3 regions of the Streptosporangium sp. NBC_01755 genome follow, and region 2 is predicted to be linked to each of the others. Evidence: riboswitches for the same ligand, from Rfam matches in the RefSeq annotation. Region 2 holds a riboswitch; each other region holds the start of a gene.
What was found. A riboswitch is a leader RNA that binds a small molecule or an ion and turns the genes downstream of it on or off. The one in region 2 is predicted to bind cobalamin.

Region 1: it holds a riboswitch for cobalamin, as region 2 does, so the genes downstream of both, metE (5-methyltetrahydropteroyltriglutamate--homocysteine S-methyltransferase) here and OG884_RS30355 (CbtB domain-containing protein) in region 2, are expected to answer to the same signal.
Region 3: it holds a riboswitch for cobalamin, as region 2 does, so the genes downstream of both, OG884_RS01595 (ribonucleoside-diphosphate reductase subunit alpha) here and OG884_RS30355 (CbtB domain-containing protein) in region 2, are expected to answer to the same signal.

What each region holds. Positions count from the first base shown of each region.
Region 1 covers NZ_CP109131.1:580,653-583,920, reverse strand. The annotation lists gene OG884_RS02430 (EamA family transporter) at 1-646, shown strand, start outside; gene OG884_RS02425 (nitroreductase family deazaflavin-dependent oxidoreductase) at 819-1,166, opposite strand; cobalamin riboswitch at 1,248-1,506, shown strand; gene metE (5-methyltetrahydropteroyltriglutamate--homocysteine S-methyltransferase) at 1,645-3,268, shown strand, end outside.
Region 2 covers NZ_CP109131.1:6,393,710-6,396,977, forward strand. The annotation lists gene OG884_RS30345 (ATP-binding protein) at 87-617, shown strand; gene cobF (precorrin-6A synthase (deacetylating)) at 802-1,566, shown strand; adenosylcobalamin (AdoCbl) riboswitch at 1,817-1,963, shown strand; gene OG884_RS30355 (CbtB domain-containing protein) at 1,967-2,155, shown strand; gene OG884_RS30360 (CbtA family protein) at 2,166-2,891, shown strand; gene OG884_RS30365 (magnesium chelatase subunit D family protein) at 2,941-3,268, shown strand, end outside.
Region 3 covers NZ_CP109131.1:389,582-392,849, forward strand. The annotation lists gene OG884_RS01595 (ribonucleoside-diphosphate reductase subunit alpha) at 1-1,805, opposite strand, end outside; cobalamin riboswitch at 1,922-2,123, opposite strand; gene OG884_RS01600 (tripartite tricarboxylate transporter substrate-binding protein) at 2,128-3,159, opposite strand.

The sequences.
Region 1 (3,268 bases), 2.3 Mb from region 2:
GATCATGGCGACGTCGCCCGTCGTGATGATGCTCCTGGCCTGGTCGCTGCTCTCGGAGCGCCCGCGGATCCTGCACCTGGCCGGAGCCGGCGTCGGCATCGCGGGGGTGTGCCTCATGCTGTTCACCGGCGCGGCCGCCGTCGACGCCCTCGGCGTGCTCGCGTCCGTCGCGGCCATGGTGATGTCGTCGGTCGGCTACGTGCTGGCCAAGAGATGGAACGAGGATGTCGACGTGCTGTCGTCGACCTCGTGGCAGCTCATCGCCGGGGGAGTCGTCCTGCTGCCCTTCGCCGTCGCGGTGGAGGGCCCGCCGCCGAGCCTGGACGGACCTGCGATCCTCGGGTTCGGTTATGTCAGCGTCGTCGCGACGGCTCTCGCCTTCGCCGCCTGGTTCGCCGGACTACGGCACCTGTCGGCGGGAACGGTGGGACTCGTCGGGTTGCTGAGCCCGGTGACCGGGGTGCTGATCGGTACGACGATCGCCGGAGAGGCGCTCACCGCGCAACAGTTCTGCGGGCTGATGCTGGCACTCCTCGGCATCCTCCTCGGGCAGCCCGTCGCGGCCCGCCTCGTCGCGATCAGGCGGCAACGACGCCGGGCAAGGCCGGCAGGGCCTGCCCGGCGTCGAGAACGAATCAGCCGCTGACAGTGCCGTGTGGCCACGGACTTCGACTCCGACTCCGACGGCGCTCGGTCGGCGCCCTCCTGAGCGCGGATCCGACGGCACCCGGTCGGTCTCTCATCCCGGTCACGCTAGGCGATCAGGATCGGCCCCCGCACTCCGATATCGAGCCAGGCCGATGGCACCTGGAATATCGTCAGCCTGCGGCCAGGTCCATGCGGAGGAACTCGGTGATGCGGAGCAGCCTCGGTGGGCGTGGCACCTCATCGGAGAGAGCCTGGAACGCCTCGTCTTTCCCGACGAGGCGTGGGGCGGCGAGTTCCACCTCCCTCCCGTCGACCCGGAGCCGCGCCCCGTCGGCCGCCAAGATGTTCTGCACCCAGTCCGAGCGCGATCCATACACCAGAACGAACAGGTAGCCGCCGTCGACGGGGTGCGTATCGAGCGGCGTGCGGTACGTCGTGCCAGAGGTGCGACCGACGTGAGTCAGCACCGGCCATGTCCCGCTCGCGATCGCGCGAGGGTTGAACACCCGCTTGTTCACGTGCCCCCACCACTTCGGCATCGGCATCGGGGTCTTGGCGGGGCCGATCGCTCCCCTGTCACCTGGGGGAACCGAATGCGTCTAGGCTGGACCCGCAGTCGGTTCGCCCTGCCCTCCAGGCAGGCGCGTCGTAAGAGGGAACCCGGTGCGGCCGGCGCTCGCCTGTTTGGCTCGCGAGCTCGCCAATTCCGGGACTGCCCCGCAGCGGTGAGTGGGAACGACCGCCGTCAAACGCACTGGGTCCGAGTACCGGACCGGGGAAGCGACGGCCAGTAGATGCCCGGGCGAAATCCCGGGCGTGCCCGCGAGTCCGAAGACCTGCCACTGCCCGCGTGCGACCACGCACGCGGTGACTTCGGTGACCTCGAGGGCGGGTCGGCGCTGCGAGCGGGCACCAGATCAGGGTGCTCGCCGGTCAGCCGTTCCTTCGCGCCCATGAGAGCACCGGGGTTCTCCATGACTCGCGAAGGAGAGTTTCGTGGCTGAGACTTCCGCCACCCCCGCATCACTCGCCACCGTCCACGGCTATCCACGCCAGGGGCCGGACCGCGAGCTGAAGAAGGCGATCGAGGGCTACTGGGCGGGCCGCGTCACCGCCGATGAGCTGCATGACACCGCGGCCCGGCTGCGCCGCGACAACTGGCGGCACCTGGCCGGTGCCGGCGTGCGGGAGGTCCCCACCGGCGACTTCTCACTGTACGACCACGTGCTGGACACCACCGTCATGGTCGGCGCCATCCCTGAACGTCACCGGGCCGCCGTCGAAGCAGACGCCCTGGACGGCTACTTCGCCATGGCGCGCGGCACCCAGGCCGTCGCTCCGCTGGAGATGACCAAGTGGTTCGACACCAATTACCACTACCTGGTGCCGGAACTGGGGGCGGACACCGTCTTCACCGCCGATCCGGCCAAGCAGGTCGGCGAGCTGCGTGAGGCTCTCGCACAGGGGCACAGCCCGCGTCCGGTGCTGGTCGGCCCGGTGACGTACCTGCTGCTGGCCAAGCCCGCGCCCGGCATGGACCCCGGCTTCGACCCGACCACCCTGCTGGACCGGCTGCTGCCGGTCTACGTGCAGGTGCTCACCGCCCTGCGCGCGGCGGGCGCCGAGTGGGTGCAGCTGGACGAGCCCGCCCTGGTACAGGACCGCGACCAGGCCGTGCTGGACGCCGCGGCCCGCGCCTACCGGGAGCTCGGCTCCCTGACCTACCGGCCGAAGATCCTGGTCGCCAGTTACTTCGACCGGCTGGGAGAGGCGCTGCCGGTTCTGGCCGAGGCGCCGATCGAGGGACTGGGCCTGGACTTCACCGGCCCGGCCGCGGCGAACCTGAACGACCTGGCCAGGGTGGGCGGGGTTGTCGGCAAGCGTCTGATCGCGGGCGTCGTGGACGGCCGCAACGTGTGGATCAACGACCTGGAAAGGTCACTGTCCACCCTGGCCACCCTGCTCGGCCTGACCGACCGGGTGGACGTGGCGGCCTCCTGCTCGCTGCTGCACGTCCCGCTGGATGTCGCGCTCGAGCACGGGGTGGATCCGCAGGTCGGCCGCTGGCTTGCCTTCGCCCGGCAGAAGACGGCCGAGATCGTCACCCTGGCCAGGGCACTGAGCGAGGGCACCGGCGCCATCGCCGGGCAACTGGCCGCCAACCGGGCCGATCTCGCCTCGCGGGCGGCCTCGGCGCTCACCCACGACTCCGCCGTACGGGCCCGTAGCGCGGCGGTCACCCCGGCCGACGCACGCCGCTCCCAGCCCTATCCCGAGCGGGCCGTCGCGCAGCGTGCCCGCCTTGGCCTGCCGTTGCTGCCGACGACCACCATCGGCTCCTTCCCGCAGACCACCGAGTTGCGGGCGGCCCGCGCCGACCTACGCGCCGGACGCATCGACGCCGCCGCCTACGACGAGCGGATCGCCTCCGAGATCCGCTCGGTTCTGGTCTTTCAGGAGGCGGCGGGCATCGACGTCCTGGTACACGGCGAGCCCGAACGCAACGACATGGTCCAGTACTTCGCCGAGCAGCTCAACGGATATCTGGCCACGCAGCACGGCTGGGTGCAGTCCTACGGCACCCGCTACGTGCGGCCGCCGATCCTCGCCGGAGACGTCT
Region 2 (3,268 bases):
GCGTACCGCCATGGAGTCGAGTCGTGTCAGGCGGCTGTGGAACGTTCCCGGGCCGATCGGCACCGTGGACGAGGGAAGGGACAGGGATGATCGTGAAGCGTTCGCGTGCTCTGATCGTCGGCGGGATCTCCGGATTGTTCCGGGGTAGACGGTTCAACGGCGCTGATCGGAGGTTCTCGGGTTTGGACTGGCAGCTGTTCGCGCTGGACGTGCTGTCCGCCTCCCCGAGCTTTTCCCGCCGGTTCGCGGCCACGGCCTCGCAGGTCAGACCCGCACGCACCTTCGTCGCCGACCTGCTGGGGGAAGAGCACCCCCGTAGGGACGACGCCGTCCTGCTCACCAGCGAGCTTGCCGGGAACGTGATCCGGCATGCCGTCCAGCGGGAGTTCCTCGTCTCGCTGGCGTTCGCGACCGGCGGCGTGCTGGTCGCGGTCCGGGACTGCGGTTCGTCCAGGATCCCCTACCCGAGGCAGGCGGAGGAGGAGGCCCCGAGTGGCAGAGGGCTCGCCCTGGTCGACACACTGGCGGCACGCTGGGGCTTCCACCGATCCCCCGGAAGCACGAGCGTCTGGTTCCAGCTCGCCACGCCCTCGCCCGGCCTGGGCGGCGACGGCTGATCATGCGGGGTTGTTCCCGGAGGCGTGACCGGCGTCGAAGGTGTTCATCCGCAGCTCTCCGGTGGCTGAGGCGCCGTTGCGGGACAGCACATGGACGCGGCGGCCGTGCGGGTGGATGGGGTGGACATCCGCCGGGGCGGCCCCCTGTGGCGAGTCTCGAAGCGGTACGGGCAGACTCTGGCAAGTGAAGCGAATCCTCATCATCGGCATCGGCGCCGGTGATCCCGACCATCTCACCCTCCAGGCGGTCAAGGCCATCGCCCGTACCGACGTGTTCTTCGTCCTGGACAAGGGTGAGGCCAAGCATGACCTCGTCCAGTTGCGGCACGACCTCGTCGACGCGCACGCCCGCCCGCCGTACCGGATCGTCGAGGCCGGTGACCCCGAGCGTGACCGGACCACCCCCGCCTACGCCCCCGCGGTCGAGGACTGGCGCTCGCGCCGCGCCGACATCTGCGAGCGGTTCATCCGTGACGAGCTCGACGAGGGGCAGACGGGTGCCTTCCTGGTGTGGGGGGATCCTGGCCTGTACGACAGCACCCTGGCCATCGTCGAGGAGATCCACCAGCGGGGCTCGGTCCGGTTCGAGCACGAGGTGATTCCCGGTGTCAGCAGCGTGTCCGCACTCACCGCCCGGCATCGCGTCAGCCTGACCCGGGTCGCCCGGCCGGTGCACATCACCACCGGCCGGCGTCTCGCCGAGGAGGGGCCCTCGGCCGACGACGTCGTCGTCATGCTGGACGCCCACTGTGCCTTCGCCGATCTGGGCGCCGATCTGGGCGACGACTTCGACATCTACTGGGGCGCCTACATCGGCACCCCGGACGAGATCCTGGTCGCCGGACCGGTGTCCGAGGTCGCCGACCGCATCCGCGAGCTGCGTGCCGAGGCGCGGGCGCGCAAGGGCTGGATCATGGACACCTACCTGCTCCGCAGGGTGTCCCGCTGAGCACCTGCCGCGGCGGCCTCCGGAGGCCGCCGCGCGTCCGGCCGGTGTCCGGAGGCCGATCGCACCGGCTTTCTCGGTCCGCCGTCGCCGTCACGGTCGTATGGCTCGCGAAGAAGAGGCTCACCTCCAGAAACCTCGTCCATCCCGGGCCGGTGAGCGGGTCGTGACGGCCGGATCGGCAGACGGAACCGGATCCGGCATGCCGCAATGAATCACCTTATGTTGACTATCCACTACAAAAAGAGTTACATTTCGGACGATTTCGCGGTGGTCCGAGGGAAGTCCGGTGAGAAGCCGGTGCGGTCGCGCCACTGTATCCGGAACGCGAGTTCCGGGAGCCAGGTTACTTGGCCGCCGCGTCCTCATCTGTCGGGACGCGTCATCCCCAAGGAGGCTACTCATGCGTGAGCTGTCCGTTTCACAGCCCGTTCCCCTCTCCCACCTGGCTCGCTGGCTCGTGGCGGTTCCGCTGCTCCTGCTGGTGGCCTACCTGGTCACCTTCGACCAGGGGGCGGTGTCGCAGGCGGGCGACTATCTGCACGAACTCATGCACGACGGGCGCCACCTGCTCGGCGTTCCCTGCCACTAGGCCGCGCGTCGTGATACGTACCCTGCTGCTCCGCGGCCTGCTCGTCGGGCTGGTCGCCGGGCTGATCGCCGCCGTGTTCGCCTACCTGCTCGGCGAGCCGAACATCGACCAGGCCATCGCGCTCGAAGAGGCCGCCGCGCACGCCCAGACCGCGGCCGGGCACTCCCACGGGGAGGAGGCGCTGGTCAGCCGGTCCGGCCAGCAGGCCGGGCTCTTCCTCGCCCTGGCCCTGTACGGCATGTCCGTGGGAGGCATCTTCTCCCTCGTCTTCGCCGGGCTGCGCGGCCGGATCGGACCCCGTTCCGACGTGGTGCTGGCCGCGACGATGGCCGCCACCGCGTTCGTCGCGATCGTGCTGGTGCCGTTCGTCAAGTACCCGGCCAACCCGCCCGCCATCGGTGATCCGGACACCATCGGCAGCCGGACCACGCTGTACCTGGTCCTGGTCGCCATCGGCCTGCTGTCCGTGGCGCTGGGTGTGGCCTGCGCCCGCAGGCTGCCGGCCCGGCCCTGGCTCGCCGGCGCGGCCGGCTTCCTGGTCCCCGTCATCGTCACCCTGTTCGTGCTGCCGACGATCAACGAGGTGCCCGACGGCTTCCCCGCCCAGTTGCTGTGGGACTTCCGGGTGTCCTCCCTCGGCACGCAACTCGTGCTCTGGTCGGCCATCGGCGTCCTGTACGGCGTCGCCGTCCAGCGCGCCGTCCGCCGCGACGCGCTCGCGGTGGCCCCGAACTGAACGTTCGGCGGGTCGGGTACGTCAACAGGATCTCGCAGAAAGAAACCTCGTGATCGGTGCCTATCCGTTCAGTGCCGTCGTCGGTCTCGACGACCTCAAGCTCGCGCTGACACTCAACGCGGTCTCCCCACGGGTGGGTGGTGTGCTGGTCCGAGGGGAGAAGGGGACCGCCAAGTCCACGATCGTCCGCGCGCTCGCCGCACAGCTCCCCGCGGTCAAGGTGATCGCCGGCTGCCGCTTCTCCTGCGACCCGGCCGAGCCGGATCCGGCCTGCCCCGACGGCCCGCACGGCGCGGGCGAGAGTGGGCAGGAGCGTCCGGCCGCGCTGGTGGAGTTGCCCGTCGGCGCGTCGGAGGACCGGCTGGTCGGCGCGCTCG
Region 3 (3,268 bases), 2.1 Mb from region 2:
TCGCGCTTGAAGATGTTGGAGACCTGTGGCTCGATGCACTCGTAGCAACCGGCGATGGAGGCGATCGTGGCCGTGGGCGCGATCGCGATCATCAGCGAGTTGCGCAGCCCCGTCCTGGCGATCCGCTCCCTGATCTCCGTCCACTCCTCGGACGTCGCGGCCCGGTAGTGGTCGGGGTGGAGCACCCCGGTGGCGGCCCTGGTCTCCTGGTAGGAGGGGTGGCGGCCACGCTCCACGGCCAGGTCCGAGGAGGTCCGGTAGGCGGCCAGCGCGATCTCCTCGGAGATCCGGGTGGACAGCTCCAGTGCCCGCGGCGAGTCGAACGGCAGCCGCAGCGTGAACAGCACGTCGGCCAGGCCCATCACGCCGAGCCCGATCGGGCGCCACCTCTGGTTGGCGCTCCTGGCCTCGGGGGTCGGGTAGAAGCCCAGGTCGATGGTGCGGTCGAGGAACCGCACGGCGGTGCGGACCGTCGCGCGCAGCCGTACCCAGTCGACCCCGTCTCCGGGGGCCGGAGACAGGTGGGCGGCCAGGTTGATCGAGCCGAGGTTGCAGACCGCGGTCTCGGCGTCGCCGGTGACCTCAAGGATCTCGGTACAGAGGTTCGACAGGTGGATGACGTTCTCCGGCCTGGCCGTCTGGTTGGAGGTCCGGTTGGCCGCGTCCTTGAAGGTCATCCAGCCGTTGCCGGTCTGGGCGAGCGTGCGCATCATCCGGCCGTACAGGGTGCGGGCGGGCAGCTGCGCGGCGAACCGGCCCTCGGCTTCCGCGGTCCGGTAGGCGTCGTCGAACGCGGCACCGTACAGGTCGGTGAGGTGCGGGACCTCCTTGGGGTCGAACAGCGACCACACGCCGTCGGCCTCGACCCGGCGCATGAACTCGTCGGGGATCCAGTTGGCCAGGTTCAGGTTGTGCGTGCGGCGGGCCTCCTCGCCGGTGTTGTCGCGCAGTTCGAGGAACTCCTCGATGTCGGCGTGCCAGGGCTCCAGGTAGACGCAGGCCGCGCCCTTGCGGCGGCCGCCCTGGTTGACCGCGGCGACGCTCGCGTCCAGGGTGCGCAGCCAGGGCACGATGCCGTTGGAGTGACCGTTGGTGCCGCGGATCAGCGAGCCCCGCGAGCGGATCCGGCTCCAGGCGATCCCGATGCCCCCCGCGTACTTCGACAGCCGCGCGACCTGCCCGTAGCGCTCGTAGATGGCCTCCAGCTCGTCGCGGGGCGAGTCGAGCAGGAAGCACGAGGAGAGCTGGGGCCTGCGCGAGCCGGAGTTGAACAGCGTGGGCGAGCTGGGCAGGTAGGACATGGTGGCCATGAGCGCGTACAGCTCGGCTGCCTCCTCGACGGTCTCGGACAGGCCGCAGGCCACCCGGAGGAAGAAGTGCTGCGGGCGCTCCAGGACCTTGCGGGTGCTCGGGTGACGCAGCAGGTAGCGATCGTAGACGGTACGCAGCCCGAAGTACTCGAACCTGGTGTCGGCGTCCGGCTCGATGAGCGCGTCCAGGACTTCGGCGTGTGCGGCCACGAACTCCGCGAGCCCGTCGGCGATCAGCCCCGCCCGGTGCGTCGCGGCGACGGACTCGGAGAAGTCGCGGACGCCGTGCTCGGCTGCCTCGTCGGCGATCAGCTCGGCCAGCAGCGCGGCGGCGACCCTGGAGTTCTCCGGGTCGGTGATCACCCTGGCGGCGGCCTCGTCGATGGCCTGCCTGCGATCGACCGTCGCGTTCCCGCTGCCCCGGTCGTCCCCGGCGTTCTCCGCCACGACCCCTGCCGCGTTCTCCACCGCGGTCCCTGCCAAGGTCTCTGTCACCTGGTGCCCCTCGCTCGCTCGGACTTCCCCGTACGGCTCCGCCGGATGGGCACGCGTCCGCGAGCGATCCCGGGCACGCCGGACCGCCTCGTTCCGCGGGCCCTCCCACGAGGCCCTGGACAATCACGTCACCGGCAGGTCTTCGGACTCACGGGCGCCCTGCGCGTGCCTACCGGCCGTCGCTTCCCGGGCATGGTTCACCCAGTGCTCACATGACGGCTTTCGTTCCCGTTCACCGCTGCGGGGCAGTCCCGGAATCTCACCGGGTTCCCTCTTGCCTCGCCCCTTCCGGGGCGAACCAGCAACGAGCAGGATCCTACATCTAGGGGCGTCTGACGCAACTACCCCAACAAGTTGTGTCGGAGGACTTCAGCAACCCGAGCTCGTGGAGTACCCCGCGGGTGCGGGCCGTCTCGGTGAGGAGCCACTGACGGAAGTCGTCGCCGCTGAGGTAGACCCGGCTCCACTCATTGGCCGCGCACAGGGCGCGCCAGCGCGGCGCGGCGTCGATCCTGTCACACAGGGCGATCGCGGCGTCCCGGTCCGCCGGGCTCATGCCCTTGGGCCCCAGCAGACCGCACCAGTCGCTGTACTCCAGCCGGACGTCGACCTCCAGGAGCGTCGGCGCGTCGATCCCGTCGAGCCGGCCGCCCGAGGAGACCACCAGGGGACGCAGGCGGCCGGCTGCGATCTCGGGTCGCAGGGCGCGGGCCGACCCCAGCAGGGCCGCCACCCGTCCGATCTGAAGCGCCTCGGCGGCATCCTCGGCGGCAAGGAAGCCGGCGTACTCCAGCAACCGGGCGTCCACCCCGAGGCACTTGCCGATCATGCCGTAGAGCACGTGGTCGGAGCCGCCCTCCAGCCGTCCGCCGACCGTCAGCGCCGCCGGGTCGCGGCGCAGCTCCGCGGCGAAGTCCTCGAAGGTGTGCAGGCGGGAGTCGGCGGGGACGACCAGGACCGTCCAGTCCCCGACCAGGCGGGCGAGGGGGGTGGTGGCGTCCACCACGGCGGCGGTGTTGGCGATCTCCGCGGCCGTCACCATCGGCATCGCGGTGACGAGCAGCCTGCCCTCGCGCACGAACGAGCCGCGGACGGCGCCGAACGCGTCACGGGGGACGGAACCCAGCGCTCCCGGCCGCTCGACGACCATGGCGGAGCGCGCCAGCCCCGCCAGGACCAGGACGGAGGCGAGCCTGCCCGCCATCCCGCCCCAGCCGTGGCCGTCGGCGGTGGGCTCGAGGATGATCAGGCGGCCCACGGCGGAGTCGGCGGAGTCGGCGGAGTCGCCGACTCTGCCGCAGCTCGCGACGACCATGGCTCCCGCCACCAGCGCGAAAAACCTCCTACGGCGCATAAGCGCCCCTTCCCCCAAGAACCTCCTATACCATAGGTTACCCCTCAATCACTTTCCGCTACAGGTCGGGGAGGTGACCGCAGCCCATCCCTTGACGGGGCGACCATCG